DNA from 2 places in the Eubacterium sp. AF19-12LB genome. Region 2 is predicted to be linked to the other one. Evidence: predicted binding sites of a transcription regulator. Region 2 holds the regulator's gene; the other holds the start of a gene.
The links. The regulator NrdR, encoded in region 2, represses ribonucleotide reductase genes. The targets are predictions, from matches to a motif close to CACNANATNTNGTG.

Region 1 (16,067 bases), on a different contig from region 2:
GGTAGGCGACGGAGATTCAGAAAAAGAAGGTGCTTGGTGGATGGTTGACCTTGGTAAGGCTCAGCAGATTCAGGCATTTGACTTAGTATTTGAACATGAAGTACTTCCTACACTTGAAGATGCTCAGGCGGCAACAACACCGGCTTACGGTCAGGCATGGCAGTATAAGGTAGAAGGTTCAAATGATAAGAGTAGCTGGGATATGTTATGGGATAATACAGCTAACACTGATTTCTCAAAGGAACAGTATGGTAAGATTGCAGCAGAATATGCAAATAACAAATACCAATATGTTCGTGTAACATTAACACAGTTACCACTTCACAAAGAGTCAAGAGTAGCAGTTTGGCCTGCAATTGGTGAAGTAAAAGTTTTAGGTGAAGAAGTAATCAATCCTGAAGAAGAAAACAAGATTGTTCTTACTGAAAAAGGACAGAACATTGATATTGACTTGGCATACAGCCAGCCGGTAACAGTTTCATCATCTAAGGATGGAGAAAATGTTACAGATAGAGATGCAAACACAACATGGACACCTGATGCTGATGATGAAAATCCATCATTAACAATCGGTTTAGACAGAGAATACAATATTGAAAACTTCAGCGTTGATTTTGAAGGCGAAGCTGCACCATACAAAGTATTGGTTAACACATCTGAAGGATGGGTTGAAGCAGGTTCATGTGATTCAAAAGATTCAGGAAAAGTTGTATCAGCATCAAAAGACGAAATTACAGGAATTAAGTTCCAGTTCGAAAAGGGTATGACTGCAAAAGTTTCAGAAGTACACTTTGACGGTGTTGACGCAAAAGTTAAACATCATAAGAGAATCTTAGTAATGGCACCTCACGAAGATGATGAAATGTTAATGGCAGGTGGTGTTATGAACAGAGCTGTTGCAAATGGCGACGAAGTTTACGTTGTATATGCAACAAACGGAGATTACAGTGGTGTAGACCATGGTAAATTAAGAATCAGAGATACAGTAAATGCATTAAATACAATCGGTGTACCAACAGATCACTTGTACTTCTTAGGCTATGCAGATAACGGTGGTATGGGTGTTGGACAGTACACAACAGCATTTACAGACAGTTTTGTATATAATATTTTCATTGCAGATGATAATAAAGTTATATCTTCAAGAAATGGTGTAACAAAAACATATGGTGATGAAAGTGTAAGAAATGATTATCATTATCTTATGACAGGAGAACATGCTTCATACACACGTGCTAACTTCTTAGCAGACCTTGAAAGTGTAATGAAGAGTGTTAACCCAACAGATGTTTATATGACATCAAGATACGATATGCATTATGACCATGCATACTTTGGATTATTCGGTAATGAAGCTATTAAGAATATCCAGAAGGAAAACGATAAATTCCAGCCAACAGTTCACGAAGCTATTATCCATAGCCATATGACTGATGAAGTATATCCTAAAGATCAGGGTAACTACGGTTGGGGCAAAGAACTTAACACATATTTAGGAGCTTGGCAGCACCTTGATGGTCTTGAAGAAAAGACAATGCTTAACTGGAGCGAAAGAGAAAACGTATTAACTCCATACAGCATGCGTCAGGGACCATTTAAGTATAACTTAAAGGATAAGGCACTTCGTGAGTATACAACAGAATACTACAACTGGATTGCTTCATTCTCAAAGGTTAACGAAGTATTCTATAAACATGAAACAAATAGTATTGGATTATTTGCAGACATTACTGCATCAAGTGAAAACAGTAGTGACAGCAGATGGGATGACCAGAGTGCAGTTAAGGCAGTTGATGGTATTGCAGATGGTTATGCAACAGGACTTGCAAATCTTCATACAAGATTCCCATGGGCTGAATGGGTAACAAAGAACGAAGGAGCAGGAGCTTGGTTAAATCTTGCTTTCAATGAAGAGTACAAAGTTTCAACAATTAAACTTTATGACAGACCAAACACAGATGATCAGATAACAGCATCACATTTAGAATTAGATGATGGAACAAGAATTGAAGTTGGAGAACTTCCAAATGATGGTTCTGTTAAGATTATCAATTTAGGTGAAGAAAAAGTTGTTAAAAATATTAAATTTGTTGTAGATAAAGTTTCAGATTCAACAACAGCAGTTGGTCTTGCAGAAATAGAAGTTTTAGGCTCAAAGGCAAAAGAAGAAGAAACAACAACACCGGAAGAAACAACTACAGGTGATGTAGAAGAAACAACTACAGGTGATGTAGAAGAAACAACTACAGGTAACGTAGAAGAATCTACAATAACTAAGGTAGAAGAAACTACAACTAAAAAGACAGAAGAAACAACTACTAAGAAACCGGATGTTACTACAACAGGTTCATCAAACCAGGAAGTAACAACAGGAACATTAACTGATGGTTCATCTGTAAAATCACCTGCAAAAGTTAAGAAAGTTAAAATTTCTGCTAAGAAGACAAAAGTTACTGTAACATGGAAGAAGAACAAGAAAGCAAAAGGTTATGAAATTAGTTACGCAACAAATAAGAAATTTAAGAAAGCTTCAAAAGTTAACGTAAAGAAGAATAACAAGACTAAGAAAGTTCTTACAAAGATTAAGAGTAACAAAGTATACTATATAAAAGTACGTGCATATGTAATTGTAAACGGAAAGAAAGTATACGGAAAATACAGTAAGGTTAGAAAAATTAGAAGTAAATAGAACTAATAATTACAAAACCTGATAATAGTTAATTAAAAAATATTAATAAATACAGAGCTGTCTCATTAAAGAGGCAGCTTTGTTGTATAAGAAAGTAAAAAAAGTATGAATTAAAAAAGAAGCTGTAACTCTAATAAATAGAGCCACAGCTTCTTTTTATTAATAATTAAGCAATTGAGTTAACTGCTTTTGTTAATCTTGAAACTTTTCTAGCAACGTTGTTCTTGTGGAATACTCCCTTTGAACCAGCTGTTTCAATAAGCTTGATTGCCTTAATTAATTCTGCCTGAGCTGTTTCTTTGTCTTTGTTAGCTACAGCAGCTTCTACTTTCTTAGTAGCTGTCTTGATTGCAGATTTAACTGATTTGTTTCTTTCATATCTTGTCTGATTAACAAGAATTCTTTTCTTTGCTGACTTAATGTTAGCCATCGTGTCCACCTCCGTGAAATAATAAGTTTCTTAATTCCCTTGAGAGAGATTAGGAATTAAATAGTTTCACCATCTGTGCCATTGGATTTGCGGACGTATGACACAGACATCAACTAGTATTCTATGATATTGAGCATGTAATGTCAATATATTTTTGAATAATAAATTACAATTATTTGCACAAAATAAATAAAAAATGTGAAGGTGAATAATATGAAGTTTAAAGGATTTAAAAATAGAGAAGATAGAGTGGATATATATACAGATTTAGCTTTAGAAGAACGTGAAAAATTTAAAGATAATGTTGAGATAGATGGAGTTGAGTTAAAGAAAAAGTATAATGATGAACTTAAAATGACAACAACTCTCGTAAATATTAAAACTGAAAAAGGTGCTAAAGTCATGGGAAAGCCAAAAGGGCATTATATTACTATAGAAACAAAGTATGCCAAAGAAGATGATAAATATAACCAGAAAAAAATTTCAGACGAATTATTGAAAAATATAGGACATTTAATTAACGCAAATATCGGAAAAGACAAAAGACCTGAAGCTATTTTAATAGTAGGATTAGGAAATGCTCAGGCTACACCTGATGCAATAGGACCAAGAACTGCCTCATTAGTTCAAATAAGAAAAAACATATATTGTATTTCACCGGGAGTCCTTGCACAGACAGGAATGGAAACATTCTCAATAGTAAAGGGTATAGTAGATGAAATGAAGCCTGATTTGATAATAGCGATTGATTCACTTGCGGCAAGAAATATTTCACGTGTTACAACTACAATTCAGCTTACTGACACAGGAATTATACCGGGTTCAGGAATAGGAAATAATAGAGAGGGGTTAAATAGGGAAAATCTTGGATGCACAGTAATAGCAATAGGTGTTCCTATGGTTGTGCATAGTGTTACGATTGTTAATGATACGATGGATAAGTTGATATATCTATTGTCGCAGAATATGGAAAATAACTGTCTTCAAAAAGTGTTTGAGGATTTTACTGTTGAAGAAAAATATCAGTTATTTGCAGAAATTATGACAGAGGATATAGGACAGATGTTTGTTACGCCGAAAGACGTCGATGAAATTGTAGACAATCTAAGTACCATAATTGCAAATTCAATAAATAGATTATAAACATGCTGCATATAATGATTGTGGGGATAAAGGTTTTTACCATTATACTGCTAATCAATATAAAATGTTGAGGTGATAGCGTGCAGCAGGGAATACATGTAAACGGATGGCGATTAAATGTAAAAGAAAAGACATTTCAGGTAATTGTGTCAGTACTGATTATAGTATTGAGTATATATATAGCAAGTAAATGCATTAATACATTTGTTAAAGACAAAGCAAAAGAAAATATTAATGAGGCTGCCGTGCAGACAGCCAATTTTCTTGTGGGAGAAATTATTGAAAATACAAGCATATTAACGCAGTATATGATATATATGGAGAATCATGGTGATTTGTCAGAAGAAATGAAGAAACAAATTTTAGAATCGGTAGTAACAGAGTATATAAATGGAAGTGAATATTCTTATGATACAAATGACCCGGGATATAAACAGGTTGTGCAGTTAATTTATGATAAAGTTAATGCAACTGAACAACCGGAAACGACGCAACTAGAAACCGTGGAAGAGACAACTACACAACCACAGACAAAAGTAGAAGAAGCGAAGAAAGAATTAGTTCCAATACCTAAAATGACAGGCACAAAATATACAAAGGATAATTTAGGCTCGTTTAAAAAAGTCATTGAAAGATTTTACACTGTTACAGCAGCTACTACAATAAGAGAAAGTGATATGCCACTTGATAAGGCGTTAAGCGAAAAATTTAAAATAAAAGGAAATAATAAAAAGCCTCAGATATTAATTTATCATACACATTCCATGGAGACATTTTCAAATAGTAATTCAGAGGATAAAAATACAACCATCATAGGTGTGGGAAACAGATTGGAAAAAGTATTATCAAAACAATTTGGATACAATGTAATCCACGATAAAACAACATATGATATTGTAAATGGCGTACTTGATAGAAATGAAGCCTATACCCAGTCTGAAAAAGGTGTAAAAAAGATATTAAAAGACAATCCTTCAATATCTTTGGTGTTGGATATACATAGGGATGGCGTAAATGACAATACCCATCTTGTGACAGAAATAAATGGAAAACCAACAGCTAAAATAATGTTTTTAAATGGAATGTCAAGATTTAAGGAAAGTGGAGATATAAGCTATTTGCATAATGATTATTTATTTGAAAATCTAGCACTTACGCTCCAGATGAAATTAGCTGCGGAAGCTTATTATCCTGATTTTACACGACGAAATTACATTAATGCATATGAATATAACCTTGGAGTGTGCAGACAGTGTATGCTTATTGAAATTGGCGCTCAGACAAATACATATCAGGAGGCCGTAAATGCAGCAGAACCTCTTGCTGTACTGATAGATAAAGTAATGCGGGGAGAATAAAGAATGGCATCTTCGATTTTTGTATAAAAATTGAAGATGCCATATAACTTAGCGTTATTTTATTTAGTTTTTTCCGCTGGAACCAAAACCACCTTCACCACGAACAGTATCGTTTAATTCATCTGTTTCGATAAAGTTAGCTGTTAAAAATGGAGTGATGACCATTTGAGCAATTCTATCGCCGGGTTCTACAGTTTTTGCAGAATCACCATGATTATGAAGAGCAACAATAATTTCACCACGATAGTCAGCGTCAATAACACCTACTTTGTTTGCAGGAGCCAAACCTTGTTTGCAGGAAAGACCACTGCGGGCATAAATAAGTCCTGCATAACCTACAGGAATTTCAAGAGCGATACCTGTTGGAATGAAAACAGTATTTCCTGGAAGAATTGTTGCCGGTGTATCAAGGCATGCATACAAATCAGCTCCGGCAGCCCATTCAGAGCCGTATGTTGGAATGACTGCTGAATCTTTAAGTTTCTTAATATTAATATTTGCTGTCATAGTTAAATCCTTTCATAATGAATATTAAAAGTTAGTAATATATTCCGGTTTTTCCCATAATACAAGAGAGCCGGATTTCATTGATTCCTGAACTAATATATGTCTTTGATTAGCTGAACCTTTAAATACTAAAGATAAGTCTTTTTGAGCTTCGATAAATTCACCATCAACTAAAACATCTATGTAAGAAAGAAGTTCTTTAGTTTCAGGCCATTCATTAATCATTCGACCGAGTACATCTTTTTCAAAATCATATCCTGTAAAACACCAAATTGATTTTTCAGGATATACTTCACGAATCTTTCTTGCAAGAGGAAGAAGCCCCTGCTGATTTACGTGTTCTAAAGGTTCACCACCAAGAAACGTAATACCTTTGTAGAAATCAGGTTTAAGCAAATCTATTATATAATCAATTGTTTCCTGTGTAAAAGGTTTTCCAAAGTTAAAGTCCCAAGCTTCTTCGTTAAAACAACCGGGACATCTGTGAGTACAGCCACTAACAAACACGGAAACTCTTACTCCGGGACCGTTAGCAACATCATAACGCTTAATATCTGCGTAATTCATAAGCAACCTCCAAATTTATTGAAATAATACATTAAAATGGGCCTTCGCCAAATTAATTGCAAAGGCCCTGTAGGAAATATATGTTACTATAAATGTAAAACTCGTGCTTTAATTTCTTTTGTCTTACCAACATTCCAGAAGTTCTCACCTAAATAACCGCAAGTTCTTCTTGTTACATTCATTTTAGAATGATCTTTGTTGTGACACTGTGGGCATTCCCATTCGCCATCATCATTAATAATAATTTCTCCGTCATATCCGCATACATGACAATAATCTGATTTAGTGTTAAATTCAGCGTACTGTATGTTATCGTATATAAATTTAACTAATTCTTCAAGAGCTTCAAGGTTGTTACGCATGTTAGGTATTTCAACATATGAAATAGCACCACCTGAAGAAATAGACTGGAACTGACTTTCAAAAGTAAATTTGCTGAAAGCATCAATCTTTTCACGAACATCAACATGGTAAGAATTAGTATAATAACCCTTATCTGTAACATCCTTGATATCGCCAAATTTTTCTTTATCAATTCTTGCAAATCTATAACATAATGATTCAGCAGGTGTTCCGTATAAACCAAATGCAATACCTGTGTTTTCTTTCCATGAATCACAAGCAGCTCTTAAACGTTTCATAACACGCAATGCAAAATCAAGTCCCTTAGGGTCTGTATGGCTAACTCCTTTAACTAATTTAGTTACTTCATATAAACCAATGTAACCAAGAGAAATAGTTGAATAACCATCGTGTAATAATTTATCAATAGGTTCATTTTTACCAAGTCTTGCAATAGCACCATACTGCCAATGAATTGGGCTGACGTTAGAAAGTGTACCTTCTAATGCATGATGTCTGCACATAAGTGCTTCAAAGCAAAGAGATAATCTCTCTTCAAGAAGTGGCCAGAATTTTTCTTCATCCTGTCCTGAAATAATACCAATCTGTGGAAGGTTAATACTTACAACACCCTGGTTGAAACGACCTTCCCATTTGTAATTACCATTTTCATCTTTCCAAGGAGAAAGGAAAGAACGGCAACCCATACATGAGAATACCTGTCCTTCGTAATTTTCACGCATTTTCTTAGCTGAAATATAGTCAGGATACATTCTCTTAGAAGAACATTTAACAGCCATCTTAGTAATGTAGTCGTATTTGCCACCCTTTAAGCAGTTATGTTCATCTAAAACATATATAAGTTTAGGGAAAGCAGGAGTAACGTAAACACCCTGTTCATTTTTAATTCCCTCATAACGCTGTCTTAAAATCTCTTCAACAATCATTGCTACTTCATCTACATATTCATCATTTTCATCGATGTTTAAGAAAAGAGTAACAAATGGTGACTGACCGTTAGTTGTCATTAAAGTATTAATCTGATACTGGATTGTCTGAACACCTGACTTTAATTCATCATAAAGTCTGTCATTTACAAATGATTCTAATGTCTCAGGGTCAACCTTATCTCCATATTTTGAAAGATAATTTCTTGTATATTTTTCACGGCTTTTACGGAGATATTTTCCTAAATGCTTAATGTCTACAGACTGTCCACCGTACTGACTGCTTGCAACGCTTGCAATAATCTGAGTCATTACAGTACATGCAACCTGAAAACTCTTAGGACTTTCAATTAATTTTCCGTTGATAACAGTTCCGTTATCAAGCATATCTCCTATATTGATTAAGCAGCAGTTAAAAATAGGTTGCAAATAATAGTCTGAATCATGGAAATGAAGAATTCCTTCATCGTGAGCTTTAGAAATCTTTTCAGGAAGTAAAACTCTTCTTGTTAAATCCCTTGAAACTTCACCGGCAATTAAGTCACGCTGAGTTGATGCAACTACAGCATTCTTATTTGAATTCTCTTCCATAACATCCTTATTAGTATTACCAATTAATGCAAGAATAGAATCATCAGTAGTATTGGCTTTTCTAACAAGTTCTCTTGTATAACGATAAATGATGTATGTTTTTGCAAGAACAAATTTCTTCTCGGCCATAAGCTTCTGCTCAATAATATCCTGAATATCTTCAACTGCCATCTCATCAAAACCACGGTTTTCAATAGAAGCTAATATATTATAAATCTGTTCCTCACTAATTCTTTCTTCCTGGTCGACTTCTGTGTTCGCCTTCTGAATAGCTGATACAATTTTGTTACGATCATAAGTAGCTCTATGACCGTCACGTTTAATAACACTTATCATTTTTTTCGTTCCTTCTTTCTTTTCATATATCATGTATACAGCATTAAAAATACGATAATAATGCTGTTCTATATTAAACACAATTAAATACATTGTGTTTTTAGGCAATAAAAAAGCGATGTGTTAAACTATGATAATCAAGTAAGGTGTTTAACTCTTTCGCATGCATTAGATTATAGCACTAAGCTAAACGAATGTCTACAAAATATTGCGAAAATTAAAAAACAAAAACACAATATATAGTGTTTGAGAAAAGAGAGCCTTTAATAATGGGATGGAACAGAAAATAAAAAATTGTCAAGTGAAAAATAAATTAATTTAATTAAGTGAAATATATTTTATTTGAATGCAATTATAAATTTAAAGAGAAAAATATATTGCATATGTGAATGAAATTAAAAATCATTCTTCATCTTGATTCGGTTTTCTTTTCGTTTAAGGGCACAGTCCCACTCGGCCTGCTGAAATTCATTTTCAATGATAAGCGGTGGAACTTTTGTTGGTCTGTTATTAGCGCCCATTGCAACCATTACAAAGAAAGCTCTGTTAATAGGGTGACGCATTCCTTCATTATTTTCAACATAAGTATCTATGCGAACTTCCATTGAAGTGTTTCCGGTATATGTTACATAACCGATAATTACCAGCAAATCATTTACATAGGCTCCATCTTTAAAGTCTAAATGGTCGATTGCAGCAGTTGTTACATTATTGCAACCGGAATGGCGCTTTGCAACAATTCCGGCAATTTCATCAAGCATGGAAAGTAATGCTCCACCAAATAAACGACCGCCACCATTTAAATCACATGGCTTTATTACATGTACCTGCTCAGTCCTTGAAAAAGAAACTGTTTTTCCATTAATATTTTTTCTATTCATATATAAACACGCTCCTTTGTATAGTTAATTAATCATTAATATTGTTAATACTGTTAATACTGAATTATTCGTGACTATGCCGTAAAAGTGGCTGCAAGGATTAATTTTCATATTCATGGTTCAATTGTCAGTTCAGATACTGTCTGTTCTGCGAATAATTCAGGTTAAATTTCAATTATGCAGATAATTATTAAAAGTTAATATTATCACAATCGCATATGTAGAGTGCAAGAAGATATTTTAATCTGTTTTCAGGTATGTCTAAATCTAAGCATAACTGCTCCTTTATCTGATGAATGCGATAATTAATTGTATTTCTGTGAACAAAAAGTTTATTAGCAACTAAATTAACGCTTCCATTACATTCTAGATATACACGAAAAGTATTTAAGAGTTCACTATCATTTAATGGTGAAAGCAGTTTATGGGCATATTCACAAACATACTTGTCATCAATAGAAAGAGATATGTCGTAAAGTCCAATGTCAGAAAAATGCATTAGATTTTGTCCTTTTATAAATGAAACTTTTAAAGCCTTATAGGCTTGCATATAGTATTGGTACATTGAATCAATTGATTCAATATGATTACTTAAGCCTATATTACAATCGGTAGAAATAATGCTATTAGTGGAACAAATATAATAATGAATATTATCAAGTTCAATTTGTGCAAAATGTAGAATGGTTAAAGGTATTTTACTGGCAACAACTCTAAAGCCTATGAATTGATTAAGAATCTGTATATCTTCTTTTAAAGAAGAACGTAAAATACTTCTTAGAAATACACTGTTTTTTTGCAAAACAACTTTTTGCTCGGAAATAATTTCGTTACAATATTCCTGCATTATATCAGCTATATGAGTGTCCCATGGCATTGAAAAAATAGGAAAATTATTTTTTTCCCCAAATTCGATTATTCGAGAGGGAACATCTTTAATATACATACCAGTATTGATTAGTAAACCACAGGAACCTTTGATGTAAGCCGCGTTTATTAGATGGTCTAGTTTCTGAGTGCATTTAGTAGTTAGACCGGTTGTGATAATTAGTTCTCCACCTCTTACAAAAGAACTGTTATTTATATCGTCTAAAAGGTATACCCAAGTTATTTCTTTATTAAGATTCACAGAAGTAGTCAATAATTTTAAATTATATTTGGTGCTTGTTTTTTGATAAAAATATTCAAGTGTCAGTGACATGATAATATCTCCTTTTTAAGTATTTATTAGGCGCTTGTGACATATCATAATCTGCATAAAATAGCAGTTTATGATATGTCTTTAAGTTTGGTATTGTTATAAAAGAACCTAATTATCAGATATATTTCTTTTTATGATAAAGACTTTATGACTTTTTTGCCTTTAAATCATTAGGGAAGAAAATCGGATTTGCCAGATTAATACACGAAAATGTATTCATAATTATACATTATAACACAATAAAATTGTGCTGTAAGCACAAAAATAAAGTATGATATTATGCTTTATATGCTATAAAATGCAGAAATTGTGTGTTAATATTTGAATATACTAAAAAGAAGGTGAAAACATATTATAAGGAGGTTGCATGCAGAAAATAGAATTAATAGCATTAGATTTAGATGGCACGCTATTAAATGACAACAAAAAGATTTCCCCTGAAAGTATGCGTGTTATGGAGAAAATTATAAGTAAAGGTATATACATTGTGCCAACATCCGGAAGGATGTCAAATGATGATATTGTTCAGAAGAAACTTGAACCAATTGGAATCAGATATTTTATTGGAGAGAATGGTGGAATTATAAAAGATTGCGTTAAACAGAAAAATCTAAGAGTAGTTTCAATGGATTTATTTGAATCAATTGATTTAATAAAAGAATTGGAAAGATATCAAATATTTACATATTTTGTAAGTAACGAAAAAATTTATTATTCAACAAAAAATATAACAAATTTTTTACTGAATACGTTTGCTGAATTTTTTGAAGTATCAGGTGTGAATGAAGAAAGTTTGATAGATATTATAATGGAGAAAAATATTATTCCTGAAAAAATAGGAACATTACTTAACAGCCCTGGCGATGTGAAAAAAATTAAGAGGTTGAAGAATAAGTATAAGAAAATAATAATTATGCAGTCTAACATATTGGCTGTTGAAGCATGTTCAAAAAAAACTAGTAAGGGTATAGCTTTAGGGTGGTTATGTGAACAGTTGGGAATTAATAGGAAAAGCGTAGTTGCAATTGGAGATAGCGAAAGTGACATATCAATGCTTAATTATGCAGGAATTCCAGTGGCAATGGGAAATGCTTTAGATGAGGTTAAAAAGTGTGCAAAGTATGTTATTACAGAAAATAATAATGATGGTGTAGGAAAGTTTCTTATGGATATTTATAGAGAAATTCGTTGATACGAATGTATTTAAAAATAAAAAAACTAAAAGCAGGAAAGGAGAAAATTATGGGAATTTCATTAGCAAGATTAGACAACAGATTGTTACATGGAATAGTAGCTTCTCAGTGGACACCAAAGTCCGGTGCAAACAGAGTTATGGTAATTGATGACAAAACGGCTAATACGCCAATGCTAAAGGAGGCAATGCGAATAGGAAAACCGTCGGGGGTTTCTTTATCAATTATCAATAGAGAAACTGCATATACCAATTTTAAAAATGGTAAATACAATGGGCAGAAAGTCTTTGTTGTATGTAATGATCCGCAGATAATTTTAGATTTGATTGAGGACGGAAATGAGATTGGAACGCTAATTTTAGGTGGAACAGAAGTGCCTGAAAATACAGAAAGTATAAAAGTAAGTAAAAGGGCTTATGTGAAAAAAAAGGATGAATCTGTCTTTAAAAAAATCATGGAAAAAGGCACGAGAGTTTTAGTTCAGTATGTTCCAAATGATAAACCTGAACCGTTGGAAAAATTAATATAAAGAAAGTAGGAGGAAAAAACAATGGCAATAGGATTTGTAATCGCAGCGGCAGTAATAGCAGGATTACAGTATTTAGACAACTATGGTCCTCAGATTATAACAGACAATTATATGTTTTATGCAGTGCTGGTAGGTGCTGTTATGGGTGATCCGAAGACTGCTTTGATAGTTGGCGCAAGTATACAGTTGATGTCACTTGGTGTGGCAGCAATTGGTGGCTCAAGTGTTCCTAATTATGGAATGGCAGCGGTAGTTGCAACTGCACTTACAATTCACACGGGGCAGGATATGTCAGTGGGAATTGCAGTAGGTATAGCAGCTGGAGCATTAGGAGTGCAAATGGATGTAATTGCAAAAATTCTTAATGGATTTGTTGTGAGAAAAGCACAGAAATATTGTATGGAAAATAAATTTAAAAAAATGGAGAGGATTCTTTACTTAGGACCTGTTTTATTTTTCTTAAGTGCAGCTTTACCAACACTTATTATTTTAGCGTTTGGTGAAAATGTAACAGATTTTATAGTTAATTCAATGCCAAAATGGTTTACAGGGGGATTAACAATAGCATGTGGAATGTTACCTGTTATTGGTATTGGAATGTTACTTACATATATGCCTACGAAGAAATACATAGGCTTTGTAGCAATTGGCTTTGTGCTGGTTGCATATATGAATTTGAGTGTATTGCCTGTGGCTATTGTAGGTGCAGCAGTAGCATACGAGTATTACAAGAGACAGGCTGTTTCGACAACTGAAACAGTTTCTGTGGAAGGAGGGTTCGATGAAGATGAGTGATAGAACACCAGTATTGACTAAAAAAGATTTAAGACGTTGTGCATTAAGATCATGGATTAATGTAAATCTGTTTAATTATGAAACACAGCTTGGAGGTGCAGTAGCATTTGCAGAGGCAAAGGCACTAAGAAAAATTTATCCTGATGATGATGATTATCAGAAGGCAATGATGAATCAGTTTAAGTATTATAATACAATGCCATATTTTCATGGATTGCTTTTAGGTGCTGGATTAGCAATGGAAGATAAAGACGGACTTGAGGCTTTGGATGCAGTTCAGTCACTTAAAGTAGGACTAATGGGACCTTTAGCTGGAGTAGGTGATTCTTTAGGATGGATATTATTACCTACAATATTTGGTTCTATAGCCGGTTATATGGGAACTAAAGGTAACCCTATAGGATTAATTATATGGTGTACATTATATGTTGTGTTCTATATTTGGAGACTATCGTGGTGGAATTATGGATATAAGTTAGGAGCAAGCTTTATTTCAGCAATAGGTAATAAGTTAAATGCTTTTACTGAATGTGCTTCGATTTTAGGATTGTTTGTAGTAGGAGCAATGATTCCAAGTGTAGTAACAATGACAACAGGGCTAAAGTTTAAGTACGGAGATGTGTCTATGAATATACAAACAGATATTTTAGATGCAATATTACCTTGTATGTTACCGTTGGCTTTAACAGTAGTGGTTTATAAATTGCTGAAAAAAGGCGTTAAATTGACATATATAATTTTAGGCTTATTAGTTATTGGGTGTATAGGTGCTGCAACTGGACTGTTGGCATAACATATCTAATGGGAAATTTCTACACATTGAAATAGGTATATTTCTTTGTGGGAAATTTCCTTTAGAAAAAGATAATATTTTTTAGGTTGAGAGAGGAATTATGGTTAGATATATTTTTGCATCACATTATAGAATGGCAGATGGGTTAAAGGAAACAGTAGAATTTTTAACATCCGTAAATGAAAACGTATATGCTATTTCGGCTTATGTAACGGAAAATTATAATATTGAAGAGGAAATTAAAAAAGTCTTTGATAAATTTTCAAAAGAAGATAAGGTCGTTGTAATGACAGATGTCTTAGCAGGAAGTGTAAATCAAAAATTTATCCCATACGTTAATGAAAATATATTTTTGATTACAGGTATAAATGCACCTCTTGCAATGGAACTTGTGTTACTACCTGAAGAATGTATAAACAAAGAGCAGTTATCAAACTCTGTTAAATTAGCAAGAGAAACAATACAATTTGTGAATGAAATAAGTTCGGATGCGAATGAAGAAGATGAATAAAATTAAGAAAGGAAATTATTATGATTTTAGTATCAACAAGTACAGTTAAAATCACACCCACAGGACCTTACTTACCATGCTTCGTAAGTGGAAATCCTTTGAGAAGCGAAAAAACAAATAAAGTTCATGATTGTTTTGAGTGTACTGTAATAGTATTCAAAATTAATAACAAGTTAATGGTATGGGGAGAAATAGATATAATAGAAATAGATTTTAGATTAGCGGATACTATGAGAAAATCTGTACAGAAGATGTACAATGTACCATATGAGAATATAATAATAGGTACAATTCACACCCATACAGGTCCTGAAACATTAGAAGAAAATGCATTTGGAATGGATGAAGTAAAAGTTGTTCCGGGATATAGGGAATTTTTAGTCAAAAAGTTTGAAGAAGCAGTTAGTGAGTGCTTTAATAAAGGATTTACACAGGTTACACCTTACATTAGAAATACAGTTATCGATGGTTTATATGGAAATCGAAACGGCAAGGGAGGTATTGAAGATAAAAATATATTAGAAATTAAGTTTGTTGATAAAAATGGTAATATTGTGGCAGGGTGTTTTAACATAGCGTGTCACGCAACTGTAAATGATCCAATGAGTGTTGAATTGACAACAGACATTATTGGATATTTAAGTAGGACAATAGAGAAAGAATGGGGTGTTTCGCCACTTATGATGCAAGGAGCAAGTGGCGATATGGGAAACAGACAATATAGAAAAAAAGCTGGATTTGATGAGATTAAAAGATTAGGGGATGCAATAATTGCACAATTGAGAATGGCAGGAGACTATAAACCGGTATTATTTTCTGATATCAAAATAGATAAGTATCATTATTTAGACGAATTCGACAAAAGTAATGACACTATGGAAAATTTGAAAAAAGAAATAAGTGAGGATGTGGCAAAGTTAAAAATTGAAAAAGACTTTGATCAGAGAAAGCTATTAATAAGTGGTTTAACTTTTTTAAAACAACAGTATAATGAAAAACACGTAAAAAATGAATTTGATGCATCGATAATAAGATTGGGAGATTTGGAGATATGTCAGATACCTGCTGAATTGTTTTCATGTTTCGGATTGCAAATAAAAGCAGCCAGTAAAGCCAAATATTGTATAATATGGGGATATACAAATGGAATGGTTGGATATATGGTTAGGTCAGAGGAATACGAAACATGCTATGAAGGAAGAAGCACTAAATTTAGACAGGGAGAACCAGAAAAAATAACGGAGGATTTGGTTG
Region 2 (16,067 bases):
ACCAAGATAGGTTCATCTTTTTAAGTTCGACTGTTTTACTCATATCTTCACCTAATGCAATTCCTTTTTTAGATACAAAAAAGTTTCTTTCATTAGACTCTACTGTTTCACCCGAAGCTAAAACAGCCTCAACCTTTAATGTATGCTTTGCTATAGATGTTGTATAAACTTCTGCCATCTGTTCATTCTCACCATTAGCTTCTAATTCGACTGCTTTTTTTCCATCAAATACAATATTATAGCTTTCTGCATCTGTTACAGATGTATTAACTTTAACATTAATGTATCCTGCTCCTACGAGTTTGCCTTCAGTTGGTGTAATAACTGCCTCTTCTTTCCAGCTTGATATAGTGCTACTTTCTTCGTTTGCATCCGCACTTATCACTCCAGTCATTGACACTGTCATAACTGCAGCCATGGCAAATGCAACTCCCCTCTTAAAATTTCTCATGTTTTCCTCCTTTATATGCATACCATCTCTGATGGTATTTCTTCCACTCTATTGTCCGATTATTTTCTTATAAAGTCAACAACTTTTATGCATTTTTTACAATTTTGCTTATAATCAATCTTTTTTTTTAGATGTTATTTTATTTTTTAGAATAATATGATTTATAATTTGTTGTATAAATAAATAATATCACTAATTTGTTTATTTGTTTGTGGCACCTTTGCAAGAAAAAACATCCCAAAACAAACTTTTCAGTCTGTTTTGGGATGTTTTTCTGCTTTTTTTAACGATTTTACTCGTCTACATATTCTAATTTGCTGACAGACACTTCATATGCTGTGTGCTTTTCGCTTTCATCTTCATTAATCTTCTTAATGTACTCTCTGCTTTGCACTCTTCCCCATATCTGAATGTGTCCACCCACTTCAAAAGCTGATGCATATCTTGCATTTCTGCCCCAGGCAATGCAAGGTATGTAATCTGATTTACCATACGGTCTGTTAACTGCAATAAGTAAATCTGCGATTTCTCTTCCAAGCGGTGTTTTTCTGTAAATTGGTGGTTTGCAAATAAATCCATCAAGGAAAATCTGATTTGTTCTGCCTGCATCAAGATTCTCTTCTACTTCTTCCCATTCTCTTACGAAAATAGAAAGCACCAATTTGTTTCTTGTCCCCTCATGTCTGTTGTAGGATCGAAACTGTCCTGATACTTCTACAAGTCTTCCTGTGTAATCCTGTGTTACATCAACAAGTCTCTCAGATACCATCAACGGAATAATATCCGTTAATTCACTAAGTCTGTCTACAGATACATCTACCATGTAGAATCCTTCTCCAAAAACTTCATGGCTGTATCTGAATTCAGATACAATCTCACCTACAATGCTAACGCGGTTGTTCTCAATAATCTTGTCGATCATGTGTGCTTCCCCCTTCTGTACCAACCTTTGGTTTCTTATTTCTTTTATCTCTATAATTATATTTCCTTTTTCCACTTTTATGTAAAAATGTGTTCGACCTTTTTCGACTTATATAATTTTTGTCTCAAATTTTTGCTCATTTATCGTCGAATACTAGGGTTTCACTTCGAAATAATTACTATTATTTACTATAAAATCGATATTTTCTTTATTCATTTACACACAATTTTCTATTATATCTATTTTTTTACCCCTAAATTTTTACCCCAAAGTCTCAACTTTGCCGTGAACTTTATCTTTTGTAATAATGACATTTCCTCTACTACAAAAAAATACCGACATTTGCAAACATCATTCACAAATGTCGGCACAATATTAATAACCAAGGTTCTTTAATGTCATTTTTGTTTCTGTCTTTAAAGCGCTGTTGATTGCACTTGAAGCTATGTTGCTTCTTAATTTCTTTACTGTAGCCTGCGGTTTATTCTTTGCTAACTTAACATCAGCAACCACTTCCTGATTCTGAATTGCTTTTATCTGAATCTTGTTTCCTGATGTATGAATAGTACATACAAAATCTCCAACCTGTTTAAAGATTTTTCCATTTTTCTTTAAGTAATTGTAAAGAGCTATACCATTCTTCTTTTTGTCCTTTGTCACTTTAAGTTTCGCTTTAGACTTAACACATTTGAAGTTTGTAACCTTTACTGATGTACTAAAACTTGAATCAGCATCATTAGGAAGTACTTCTGAGAGTGCATAAATATCACCCTGTTCTTCTGTTCTGTCACCAAATTCTCCACCCATTCCATAATAAATGAATGTTGCATTAGCAGATGCTTTAAATGTTGCCTTGTAGTTTTCTGTTACGCCCGGCTGTAAGTGTAACCAGTCTGCATAAACTACTGTGTCCTGTGAATCTGTAACTTTAAAGAATACCCATTTTTCAGCCGTTGTAGTTGTTGCTTTAAAACTAAGAGTATACTTCTGTCCTTTCTTCACTGTGATGTCTCTGTGTGCCTGTGCTCCCCAAACACCGCCCCAGCCAATCGCATCCATATCAGCTGAGAAAGAACTTGCTGTTGCGCCTGACAAACTACCGTCAGCTCCTTCGTACCAATTTTCTCTCTGTCCAAAGTAGCCTTCAAATGTTGTACCTGCAAAACATGTTGCACACATAGCTACTGTTATAGTTGTTGCAACTATAGCAGCTGAAATTTTCCTGATAACCTTTCTCATTGGTTAATCCTCCTTAAATATAAGTATTTGTATCTTCTTTTAGAACTATAACTTATATCTAACACCCTTCGGTTCTATTTTATAACATTTACAGGGGCTCCTGCAACCCATTTTTTAATATTATTTTTTACAATTTCAACAAGTCTTGTCCTGGTTTCAACAGGTGCCCATGCTGAGTGAGGTGTAATAATTATATTATCTATATCAAGAATCTCTTCATGCTTTTCCATCGGCTCTACTGCTACTACATCAAGACCTGCTCCTGATATTTTCTTAGATTTAACAGCATCAATTAATGCCTGTTCATCAACTACTCCGCCTCGTGATGTATTTATAAACAGTGCTCCATCTTTCATTTTTTCAAAAAACTCTTTATTACACATCTTTTCTGAATCGCTATTTAATGGGCAATGAATAGAAACTATATCTGATTTTTCAAGCAGTTCATCCATTTCTACAAATCGGACGCTTTCATCTTTCTTAGGACTTCTGTTATACGCTAAGACCTTCATATCAAATGCCTGTGCAATTTTTGCAACTTTCTTTCCTATTGAACCATATCCTACAATTCCTAATGTTCTTCCATCCATTTCCTTCATTGGTTTAAATGGCGAAAATTTTTCGCTGTGTATCCACCCTCCGTCTTTAACAAATTTGTTATACTCTCCAACTTTATTGTAATGTTCAAGAATAAGAGCAAATACATGTTGTGCTACAGCATTTGTAGAATAACTTCCTGCATTACATACCGTTATATTTCTTTCATTTGTATATTCTATATCCACATTATTATATCCTGTAGCAAAAAGTCCTATATACTTTACATTCTTTGCATCCTTCAAAGTCATTCTGTTCATTATCGACTTATTACACAAAATAATTTCAGCATCCTTTATTCTTTCCGCTATCTGATTATATTTAGTATAATCATAAATTGTCACTTCACCAAATTCATCAAATACCGAAAAATCAATATCATCATTCGTTAAAGTTTTTGCGTCTAAAATTACTACTTTCATCAGCCCAATATCTCCTACTATTATATGTATTACCACTTCCATTAGTCAGTGGTCATTTGCCAAAGCATTTATGTAAAATTAACTTCATTCAATGTTTTTCTAAACATTGCTTTCATGTTAAAGACTTTCACCTATTAGAAACGTGCACCGCAAGGTGCACAACATAAAAAAAGAAGTTCCCAAACAGGAACTTCTTTTTATTTATTAATCCTAAAATCAGATTATACTCTTGAAAGGTATTCACCTGTTCTTGTATCAATCTTAATCTTTTCACCCTGATTAACGAATAATGGAACATATACTGTTGCTCCTGTTTCAACCACTGCAGGTTTTGTAGCACCTGTAGCTGTGTTTCCTTTAACACCAGGTTCAGATTCTGTAATCTCTAATTCTACGAAAAGAGGTGGTTCAATTGCAAATACATCACCATTGTGTGAGCAGATTGTAACCATTTCGTTTTCTTTAACAAACTTAAGTGCATCACCGATTGTTTCTTCTGATAATGCAATCTGTTCAAATGTTTCTGTATCCATAAAGTTATACAATCCACCATCTGCATATAAATACTGCATTGATTTTCTATCGATGTGAGCCTTAGGACATTTTTCAGTTGGTCTGAAAGTCTTTTCAACTACACCACCACTCTTGATATTTTTTAATTTTGTTCTAACGAACGCTGCGCCTTTACCTGGTTTTACATGCTGAAATTCGATAATCTGATAAATCTGTCCTTCAACTTCGATTGTAACACCATTTCTAAAATCGCCTGCTGCTATCATAATATTTCCTCCTAACAGTTCATTGTGTTTTACCACGCTACGTTTTATTTTATAATAATAATATTATTATTTCAACTATTTTTTACTACAGCAATTATTAAGCGTGCTATTTTTCTATTTATTATACTAGAAAAATGTATTATAAAACGTCAAATTCCATAGGAATATTTATTCCTTCTATTGTATGAATATATCTATAGTGTCCGGAATGTAGTCCTACATAATCCTGGAATATAGGAATACTAAAATATCCCGGTCTTAAATTTTCAATCAATATTATAATTTCCGGAAATCTTGCATCGTCACTCAATTCAATGTTCTTCCACTGATTATCCTCATATATTTCAAGTTTTCCCGGTTGAAGACTTCCCGGATATGTATTATCTTCATTACCTACAGCATAAACATAAAATGATAATTCATCATTCATATTTATTTGATTATTCTTTAATATACCAACAAATTTTGTATCATTTTCATATACATTAAAATTAACGATACATTCCTGTCCATTAACTTTATTGGTTAATCGATATTGCCCGATTGAAATATCATAGTAATTATTCAAATCTGCATTTCTAATCATCTCACTATCATTAACCTCATACATTGTATTCTGATACTCATTTTTCTTTTCGATGATTTCCCATTTTCCATCTATATATTTTTCCAATTTTTCTGTTTTATAATCTAGTGCTATCACTCCCTTGCCATTAGTCAATGAATATTTAATTATTAGATTATCCTTTAAAGTTATTTTATCGTTAACATATGACAATTTTATTTTTGTTTCATTTACAGGATTTTGATTATCGCCTTTTCCCGCTTCTCCATTTGTAGTTGTCTCTTCATTCTTATTATTTGCAGTATTCTGTGATGATGTTGTTTCACTATTTTGCGTTTTGTCCTGATTATTTATTATTTTTTCTGAATCTGTATTCTTTTTCTTGTTTTTATTAACAACATTAATAATAAATACTCTCTTCTTATTTTTATATTTTGCTATAATTTTTGTCTTGCCATTTTTTATTCCCTTTATTTTTAAAATATTATTTTTCTTACCTTTAATTTTTACTATTTTAACAATCTTTTTATTTTTAATTGTCCATTTTACTTTTACGCTTGGCTCTTTCACTTTTATAGTCTTTGTCTTATTAACTACGATATCAACTTTTTTTGTATCAGCATTTACATTAATAGTTCCAACTATACCTACAACACATATTACACATGCAATTACAATTTTTTTAATATAATTAATTGTAATTCTACTTCTTCCTTTAGTCATATAAATCTCCTTTCCAACTAAATTATTCGAACACTAATTTTATGATAACCATAACATATACTTCTATTTATATCTATATGTTTTAGTAACGAAAGTATTTTTTCAGATTATTTTTTCAGATTATTTTTTCAGATTATTTTTTCTTTAATATTTAAACCACTGTATTTTCATCACGTAAAAAATCCGACAGGCTAAACCTATCGGATTTTCATTTTCTTTCTAATACTATATCTTTATCCTATGCTAAAAACTTATACGCTCTAAAATCTCACCACAGATTTCAACTCTGCTTTTTCCATCTGTTGCTATAGAAACCTGAGCTGCCTTTTGATATCTTTTTTCTCTGTCAGCAATCATTTTTTCTATATATTCTACTGTCATATGATTATTCAAAAGTGGTCTGTCTTTATTTTCGCATATGCGGTCATAAATAGTTTTCGGTTCTGCCGTGAGAAGTACTGTTCTTCCGCCTTCTTTCATTATTTCTATATTTTCATCTTTAAGAACAACTCCACCACCGCATGATACTATTTTTCCTGCATTAATTTGCATCTCTTCTAAAGCTTTTGTTTCAAGTTTTCTAAAATATTCTTCCCCATTTTTTTCAAATATATCACTTATAGACATATTTTCCTGTTCTTCTATGTATTTATCAATATCAACAACCGGCATTCCTGTAATATAGCCTAACGCATTTGATATTGTAGTTTTTCCCGTGCCCATAAAGCCAATCATAAATATATTTTTATCTTTGATATCATCACAATTAATACCTAATATATTTCTAACCTGTTTAATTGTCATTTGTCCCGGTGCTGATGTATTTACACCTGCCGCAAATGTTATTACTGAGCCTGTTGTCTTTCCACATACTCTTGTTACTGCGCCTAATTCTCCCATTGACATTGTAACTATAGGTGCTATCATTTTTTCATTTGCCTCAATAGAACCATATACGAGTTCCTTAACATCCTCTTCGCAACTTGGCATTACTGCCATTTTACATATATCTGCTCCAAGTTCTTCCATCGTCATTAATGTTTCCACTATCTTTTCTCTTGACGGCGTTTCATTAAAATGATGATTTGAACCAATTACTTTTGCTCCCGCCTTATGTATTTCCTCTATCATATCTAAGGCAATTGAATCTTTAGAGTAGGCTTCTACATCTATTAATTCAGCCAGTCCTGTCTTAGCTACCTGAACATTCAAATCATAATAACTGTTGTTTGAGATAAATTTTTTTCCACCTTCGCCATCTGTTCTGAAAGTAAAGATTAATGGTATATCTTTAATTACCTCACGCAAATCTATCAGCATATTCTCCACTTCATCAATATAAACGCTGTCAAAGAAATCACATCTCCATTCGATTATATCCGGATTCATCTCCACAACTTTTTTTGCCTGTTCTATCACTTCATCGTGATTTTCGCCTACTATCGGTACGCACACTTTGGGGTGACCGTCGCTAAGTTCAAGGTTTCCGACCTTAATTTGTTTCATTTTTCTTCTAATTCCTTTTTCGGAATTATTCCTCCTTTTACATTATTTGCCATCTGTTTAAATTACGGCATTTGACGTACATTATAACATATATGATTTTTATATAAAAGAGCAAAAATGTCTAAATGACATTTGCATAACTAACTAAAACTTTCTAAATGCTGTTTGTTATTGAAGTTATTTTACATTTACACGCAGTAATAGTGTATATCATTTAGAAAAATACCCGGCATTTATTAAAACCCACTTCCATTTGTTTTCAAATTTATGTATCATAATATATGGTGTTGAATTAATTCAGCATATATCAACTAAATTAGAATTATAAAAGTATCCAACAATAACCGTAATAAAGTTTATTGAACAAAAATATACCGGCTCAAATAATTACAACGGAGGTACTACAATGGAAAATATAAATATTACAGGGTCAACAAAACTTACAGGACTTCTTGGCAGTCCTGTTGCACATAGCAAATCACCCGCAATGCACAATGAAGCCTTTCGACTTTTAGGTTTAGATTATGTATATTTATGCTTTGATGTGGATGAAAATAATATGGAATCAGCAGTTGAAGGTCTACGAACATTAGGAGTTGCCGGATTCAACTGTACAATGCCTGACAAAATAAAAATGTGGGAATTATGTGATGATTTATCTCTTGCAGCAAAGTTAATAGGTGCTGTAAACACAGTTGTTAATCAAGACGGAAAATTTATTGGTCACAATACTGACGGAATTGGATATATGCAATCTGTTAAGGATGCCGGATTTGATATAATTGGAGGTAAAATGACATTAATGGGTGCCGGTGGTGCTGCATCTTCAATTCTTGTTCAGGCTGCAATAGATGGCGTGAAAGAAATCGATGTTTACAACAGACCCGGAACTAATTTTGATAAAGCTCAGATTTTAATTGACAAGTTGAATAAAGTTACTTCAGCTAAAGTTTCTCTCTATGATTTAAATGACGAAACTTCTTTAAAGAAGTCATTGGATTCAAGCACAATTTTAACTAACGGAACTTCTCTTGGTATGGCGCCAAATACCTACTCTTGTGTTATTAAAGACAGTTCCTTTTTACATCCTGAATTAATTGTTTCTGATATTGTTTATAACCCACTCGAAACAAAACTTATGAAAATGAGTAAAGAAATAGGTTGCCCTGTATTCAATGGTTTATATATGCTTTTATATCAGGGGGCTGAAGCCTTTAAGCTTTGGACAGGGAAAGAAATGCCTGTTAATGAAATCAAATCAAAGTTTTTTTAGAAATATTATCAATTAATTTTGAACAATAAATTTTAAAATGAATTATTTTATTCATTACGGATGATATAATTTTTTCAATATCATCCGTAATTTTTTTATTATTCAATAAAACAAATCTCACATTTTCAATATTTATATAATTTAGGGTTGTATAATCAATTTATCAGACTCATATAAACTTATGATTTATACTATTTACTCATATCGGTTTTAGACATTTTCTTTTTCCAACGCCATAAAATAAATTTTTCAGGAATTCTTTTTAAAACTATTTGAATTTCTTCTTTTTTATCGATTTTTTTAACCATCACACTCTGGATTCCTGTTCTGTTTGCGCCATACACATCTGTGAATATCTGGTCGCCTACAAATATTGTAGAATCTACATCTGTGTGCATTAATTCCATCGCTTTTTTATAGTTCCTAGTTGAAGGTTTATGTGCATCAAATATGTATTTTGACTTAACTGCATAAGCGAATGGCTCAACTCTTGGTTCCTGGTTATTTGAAATAAGACACGTATCAAGTCCTATTTTTCTTAATTTTTCGAAAAATTCAATACTCTTATCTGTAGCGGGATGTCCATGAGGAACTAATGTATTGTCAATATCAAATATCACTCCTCTTATCCCCTGTTTATAATACATGTCAAAATCTATATCTTCTACAGAATTTATATATTCATTTGGGTAAAATCTTTCAAGCATATTTTTCTCCTGCGTTCTATCTTTTATTTACGATGTTCTTACATCATCAAATGCTCTAATTTAAAATGTTCCTACATTGTGAGATGCTCTAATTTAAAATGTTCCTACATCATCAGATACACAATTTTAAAATATTTTTACATCATTAGATGCACTAATCAAAGTTATTCTTTCATCATCTATGCACTAATTTAAAAATTTCTTTAACTCATCCATAAATGTATTTACATCTTTAAACTCTCTATATACAGAAGCAAATCTTACATATGCAACCTGGTCTAATTCTTTAATTTTATCCATAACGATTTCACCAATCTCATTACTTGAAATCTCTTTTTCTTCTTTATTAAATATCTCTGCCTCTATTTCTTCAACCGTAGATACTATCTGATCATAAGATACAGGTCTTTTATGACATGAACGTACAATTCCCCTCTCTATCTTACTTCTATCATACGGTTCTCTGTTATCATCTTTCTTTATAACGATAAGCGGTATTGTTTCTACTTTTTCATATGTAGTAAAACGTTTACCACATACCTCACACTGTCTTCGGCGTCTGATAGAATTATTCTCTTCTGCCGGTCTTGAATCAATTACCTTTGTATTTTCTTCTCCACAAAATGGACACTTCATATTCTGCCTCCTAATACTTAATTCCAGTCATAAATTGATTATAAAAAGAATTAGTTATCTGGTCAAGACGTTTTGTACTTATGCTTTACATCATCTAAGTCTACACTAACCAAAATAATATCATCCCCAATCTGCTTTACACATTTTACAGGAATTATATATTCAAAATCGCTACATATAAGATTACAGAATTTTGTAGGCCCGGGCACAATCAGTGCTTCTATACATCCTGTGCAAATATCAAATTCCAAGTCTTCTACCGAGCCTATCATTTTACAGTCACAACAATTAATTACTTCTTTCTGTTTTAACTCACATATTCTCATTTTTGCTCTGCAGTCTTTTTTTTATTTTATGAGAAAAATTTATATTTTATGATTTTATCTTATATAGCGTTTTACTATTTTAACTGATATATTATTTTGTATTTCCATGTCATCTATTTTTTATCATTATTATTACATATATCGCTTTGCATTTTTTATCTTATATAGCTTTTTACCACTTCTTATCGCATATAATGCCTCATTGCCTTTATCGCATTTTTTTCAAGTCTGCTAACCTGTGCCTGAGAAATTCCTATTTCATCAGCTATTTCCATTTGTGTTTTTCCCTTAAAAAATCTTAAGTCTATTATTTCTTTTTCTCTTTCCGGTAGCCCTTTAATTGCTTCAGCAAGAGCTATTCTATCTACCCATTTTTCTTCTTTATTTTTTTTATCACTTATCTGGTCCATCACATACAAAGTATCTCCTCCCTGGTCATATACCGGGTCAAATAAAGATACCGGACTTTGTATTGCATCTAAGGCATATATAACTTCTTCAGATGTAGCTCCAATTTCTTTAGATATTTCACTTATGGTTGGTTCTTTATTGCTTGTCTTCATTATACGCTCTTTAGCATAAATAGCTTTATACGCTGTATCTTTTATCGACCTGCTTACTCTGATTGATGCATTATCTCTTAAAAATCTCTTTAGTTCTCCTGCAATCATAGGTACTGCATAAGTTGAAAACTTTACATTTAATGTGTCATCAAAATTGTCAACTGCTTTTATAAGTCCAACGCATCCAATCTGAAACAAATCATCCATATTTTCATTGCTTCCCGAAAATCTCTGAATAATACTTAGCACAAGTCTCAAATTCCCCTGAATGTACCTTTCCCTTGCTTCTTTGTTTCCTTTTTTTATCTCTTTAAAAAGTTCAGTTTTTTCTTCATTTGTCAGTAACGGTAATTGTGTCGTGTTTACTCCACTTATTTCCACTTTAAAAAGAGCCATATTTTCCTCCAAATCATTCAATTACTTCTTATCAACAAACAAATATTTGTCAATTTGTATTACATTTAAATGATTAACAAAAACACGGCTCTTTATACATTATTCATATTTTACAATTTCTTTTTTAAGTCGATTCATTATCTTTTTTTCTAATCTTGATATGTACGATTGTGATATTCCAAGAAAATCTGCGACTTCCTTCTGTGTCATCTCCTCCCCATCTTTATTATTTAGTCCAAATCTCATTTCCACTATTGATTTTTCACGTTTATTTAATTTTTCAATTGCTTTTTTTAACAGACTTTTCTCCACTTCATTTTCAAGTCCTCTTGATATAACGTCCTCATCTGTTCCAAGAATGTCCGAAAGCAAAAGTTCATTACCATCCCAGTCAACATTTAAAGGCTCATCTATAGATACTTCAAGTTTTGTTTTATTGTTTCTTCTCAAATACATTAGTATTTCATTTTCAATACAACGTGATGCATATGTAGCAAGTTTTATGTTTTTATCTGTCTTAAACGTATTTATTCCTTTAATAAGACCAATTGTTCCTATTGATATCAAATCTTCTACGCCTACCCCTGTATTATCAAATTTTTTTGCTATGTATACAACCAGTCTCAAATTATGTTCTATTAACATTCTTCTTGCTGATTCATCATTTTCATTTATTAATTTTTCTAACTGTTTTGCCTCTTCTTCACCTTCAAGTGGAGCCGGAAGCACATCCGGTCCTCCGATATAATGTACTTCATTAGACTCATCTGAAAGTATCCATCTGGTAAGCACAGGAATCACATTTAAATTTTTAAGCAATTTTTCTCTCCTCTCTTTTATTTTTAATTGTGGACATGCATTGCAATTTCGCAATCATCTATTTACTTTGTTTCAAAATTGCGAGTGCATATTGCAATTTTCGCAATCGCCTATTTGTTTTTGATTTGTTTTACTATTATGTAGAATAAATTCAGAATTTAAAAGCATCTGATATTTTTTATCGTTATTAAACATTCCTTTATAAATTCCTAATACCGGATTTAAAATTTTCAAGTTAATGTCTCTATTTTTAATTTCCATATAATCAACAGTAATTCCCGTCAATATTCCATTTTGACTTCCAACTGATTTGAATGGAATAAGAAAACATTTCTCATTTCCGGTTAAAATTTGTTTTATTACATTGTATTGCAAAACAGATACCGGTCTGCCTTTGTACGGTTCTCTTAAACTATTTCCTGTATCTTCTAAAGCGACTGTTTCTATCTTTGAATCGCCATTTACAATTCGTACATTATACAGATTTTTGCGGATCTTGAGTTTGTTTAGCATTTGATAAACTGCCACCTTCATTAGCAGACATCCAATTACTATTCCAAACATCAGCATTAGTACATTTAATTTTTTGTGTTCCTGTGTTTTTGCCTGTGCCACTGTTTTCCCCCAAAAACTATAGCTGCTAAGCATTGATACCACCCCATTCAACACAAAAGTAACACAATATACAACAGTCAGCATTTTTATTCCAGATAACTTTCTGTTATTAAACGCAATTCCGGTCATTATGTATGGGACAACCAGCCATGTAAATAATATTTGCAACACTCCGTATTTTACTTTAAGCACTAATATTATTACACTGTAAGTTGCTCCAAATAAAGCTGCGATAACACATCTGATTGCTGTTCGTACCTCTATTTTTCCTTTAAAGTTAAGTATCTGTTTTGCAACAACTAAAATAATAAAATCCATTAGAAAGTTTATTGCAAAATACACGTCTACATATATTACATGCATCCTTCACCTCCAAATGGTAAAGCCATTATATACTTAAATCCCCGAAAAATTTGTCGAACTCTCGTGTAATAAAAAAATACATTTACAAAAAATGTAAATGTATTTTTCTTAAAACGTAAAATCTGATTTCATGACATCTTTAATAAATAAAAGTAAATTTTATTTATTATTTATTATCATATCTACGAAATATTTATGTATTTTATCACTCTCATTTAATTCAGGATGAAATGACATTGCTAACATATTATTGTATTTTACGGCTACAATTTTTTCATTTATCACAGCCATAATTTCTGTGCCACATTTAACTGCTTCCTGAATTCCTTTAATCATTGCAGGGTCACTCATTCTTGCCACACCGCCTGCTGCTCTAATATCTGCCGGAATTCTTTCAAGTGCCATTACCGCACATGCTCCTGCTTCTTCTGCTATCTTTGCCTGTTCCGGTGTTGTAACATCCATAATTACTCCACCCTTTAACATCTGTGCCAATTCCTTATTAAGTTCATATCTTTTATTTGCCATTTTTGCTCTCCTTATAATACCTTTATTTGTATTTATTTTTAGGATTACAAACGCGTCTGTAAATTCAACCTATTCTCTTTTATATTTAGGCTTCTTATTTGATATATCTTTTTTACTTTTACATAATACAAAAAACTGATACTGTCTAAATATCCATTTTAGCACTTTTAGACAATACCAGTTTTTTATATTTATTCATTTGTATTAATTATGCTTATTATCATGACTTATATTTTAATCCCATCCTACACTTTCTTCCTGAACTATATATTTTTTTGGAATATGCACATTTACCTCATAACTTGACAAATAGTAATTTTCCACATCAGTATTGTACCCAACATTACTATTGTCAAATCTATTCGTAAAACTACCTAAAAATACATCTTTAGACAACACTAAATACAGTTTATTTTGCTGTTTGCTTTCTATATGCATCTTATGATTCTTTATATATACATTAAATTCCATATTTTCATATATATCCTTAATATAATCGCTATGTATTTCCGGTGCATGCCTTACTATTTCTACATACGGTTCAGTTTCTCCATCTTCCAGTGCTGAAATTGAATAACCATGTATCATCATTTGACTTTCAATATCAGCATCCATATCAATTTTTTCACCATCTGAAATATTCAATGGATATCTTACAGTTTCTACAGAATCATCAACATAATCATCAACATAATCAACAACATTTTGTTCACTAACATATGATGTACCCATAACTGCTGCCATTAGTGTAATTGCTAATAGCACCGCACTAATTACTTTATTTCCATTTTTACTGTCTTTTATGTTTATTTCTAACAATAACCCTGCACTAAAGCAAACAACTGATGTAATTAATATTTTACATATGTACACCCATATATTATTTTCAAAACAATAGAAATTAACAACTGTCTTTGCCATATCAAAAATAATATTATTTCTTTGCCAAATAAAAATTGATACAAATAGTACAACCATCACAATAGAAGCTGCTATACTTTTCCTAAACACTGTACTTACAAACTGCATAATACATGTGACGAAAACTATCCACATTAGTCCCATAACAAAAAACAACAATACATTTTTTACAACCATTTCATTAACAACAACTAATTTATCATTATATTGCTCTATTAATTTTGCCAGACCATATCCTAACACCATATTTAATGTGCATTGTAAAATCCATATTATTCCAACTGTATTCATTGTTAGAAAATGAGATAAATATATTGTTTTACTGTTACACGGATAATTATTTACGTAGTCTTTATAAAAAGAATTAAAATATGTCATTACTACTATAAATATAATAGATGCAATAATTGCATATTGTCCATCAATTCCCATGTAATCAAATATTATGTCCCCTTTTTCATTATTAAAGTAAGAAAATAAAAGACTCAAAACCCAATCAATTTCCATAAAAAACGTTACCGGTATAATAATCATCATAACCTGCTTTATTCTATACATTTTGAGTCGCAATTTATACAAATCAAATATATTTTTACGCTCTATTTTTCCCATAATTTTTCCAAATCCTCTCCTAAATTTACCGTTGTTCTATACATATAGAATTCTTCTGCTGTCAATCTTTCAGCAATAAGTCCCTTATCCTTAATCTCTTCCATAACAGTTTTATTGTAATCTTCTTCCACAACAGCAATATTATTAGTCTCGCATAATTGTTTAAAAATAACTTTCTTATCTTTTACAAATTCAGTTACCTGCTGTCTTGTTCCTTTTACCTTAAATGCTTTATGTTTCATTTCATCTACATCGCCATTATAAAGAATCTGTCCAGCCCCAATCATACATATATTTGCAAGTATATTTTCCATCTCTGATAGCAAATGACTTGAAATTAATATTGTTCTTGGATATTCTATATAATCACGTAATATAATATCGTATATCTGTTTTCTTCTTACAGAATCCGCTCCCGATACAGGTTCATCTAAAATTGTAATTTCTGCTCTTGAAGCAATTGCACATATAAAATTAAATATTGTTGTCTGACCTTTCGACAAACGTCCTATCCTTTTGTTCTGTTCTATATCAAAAACATCCATTAACTTATTTGCAAAATTAATATCAAAATTCTTATACATTAATTTATGATATTGAAGTATATCTTTTAACTTTGATCTGCTCTCAGTATTATAAGTGCTTGATGCATAGATTATTTTATTAGCAGTCTCAATGTCAGTTGCCGGATCCCTGTCATCAATTAATACACTTCCTTCATCGGGACTGAGTCTTCCTGCTATAAGCTTCATCAATGTTGTCTTTCCTTCACCATTTCTTCCAACTATTCCAACTATTTGTCCCGGTGCTATGCTAACATTTAAACCATTGAATATCTTTTTACTTTTATATCCATATCCAAATTTCAGATTTTCTATTTTAATCTCATTACTCATTACTGCCCTATCTCCTTATATTTTTCTTCTATCAGCTCAATCACTTCCTGTTTAGACATCGATAATCTTTTTCCCCAGCAAACCAGGTCATCTACTATCTTAGTCATCTCTTCTTTTCGTTTTCTGTCTTCAACAAGTTTTTTAGCATTAACTGCAATGGTCATTGCCTGACCTCTTTTCTTAATTAAAATTCCTCTGTTGACAAGAA

Region 1: nrdD (anaerobic ribonucleoside-triphosphate reductase) is a predicted target of NrdR. The motif match lies at 9,142-9,155, and genes of this name have one in related genera.

Annotation. Positions count from the first base shown of each region.
Region 1 is NZ_QUGP01000003.1:226,782-242,848, forward strand. It holds gene DWX29_RS04165 (discoidin domain-containing protein) at 1-2,689, shown strand, start outside; gene rpsT (30S ribosomal protein S20) at 2,856-3,119, opposite strand; gene gpr (GPR endopeptidase) at 3,333-4,262, shown strand; gene spoIIP (stage II sporulation protein P) at 4,343-5,620, shown strand; gene dut (dUTP diphosphatase) at 5,684-6,127, opposite strand; gene nrdG (anaerobic ribonucleoside-triphosphate reductase activating protein) at 6,152-6,694, opposite strand; gene nrdD (anaerobic ribonucleoside-triphosphate reductase) at 6,781-8,910, opposite strand; gene DWX29_RS04200 (acyl-CoA thioesterase) at 9,306-9,791, opposite strand; gene DWX29_RS04205 (PucR family transcriptional regulator) at 9,982-10,992, opposite strand; gene DWX29_RS04210 (Cof-type HAD-IIB family hydrolase) at 11,360-12,184, shown strand; gene DWX29_RS04215 (PTS sugar transporter subunit IIB) at 12,235-12,714, shown strand; gene DWX29_RS04220 (PTS sugar transporter subunit IIC) at 12,736-13,509, shown strand; gene DWX29_RS04225 (PTS system mannose/fructose/sorbose family transporter subunit IID) at 13,496-14,302, shown strand; gene DWX29_RS04230 (PTS fructose transporter subunit IIA) at 14,403-14,813, shown strand; gene DWX29_RS04235 (hypothetical protein) at 14,834-16,067, shown strand, end outside.
Region 2 is NZ_QUGP01000006.1:55,583-71,649, forward strand. It holds gene DWX29_RS07415 (glycosyl hydrolase) at 1-451, opposite strand, end outside; gene DWX29_RS07420 (single-stranded DNA-binding protein) at 744-1,373, opposite strand; gene DWX29_RS07425 (hypothetical protein) at 1,749-2,612, opposite strand; gene DWX29_RS07430 (D-2-hydroxyacid dehydrogenase) at 2,687-3,631, opposite strand; gene efp (elongation factor P) at 3,853-4,410, opposite strand; gene DWX29_RS07440 (hypothetical protein) at 4,550-5,698, opposite strand; gene aroD (type I 3-dehydroquinate dehydratase) at 5,942-7,204, opposite strand; gene DWX29_RS07450 (shikimate dehydrogenase) at 7,611-8,477, shown strand; gene DWX29_RS07455 (YqeG family HAD IIIA-type phosphatase) at 8,669-9,184, opposite strand; gene nrdR (transcriptional regulator NrdR) at 9,371-9,820, opposite strand; gene DWX29_RS07465 (PRC-barrel domain-containing protein) at 9,883-10,146, opposite strand; gene sigG (RNA polymerase sporulation sigma factor SigG) at 10,329-11,105, opposite strand; gene sigE (RNA polymerase sporulation sigma factor SigE) at 11,205-11,906, opposite strand; gene DWX29_RS07480 (sigma-E processing peptidase SpoIIGA) at 11,997-12,902, opposite strand; gene DWX29_RS13045 (hypothetical protein) at 13,062-13,238, opposite strand; partial or broken gene DWX29_RS12940 (pyridoxal 5'-phosphate synthase lyase subunit PdxS) at 13,215-13,430, opposite strand; gene DWX29_RS07490 (hypothetical protein) at 13,665-14,963, opposite strand; gene DWX29_RS07495 (ABC transporter ATP-binding protein) at 14,951-15,859, opposite strand; gene DWX29_RS07500 (GntR family transcriptional regulator) at 15,859-16,067, opposite strand, start outside.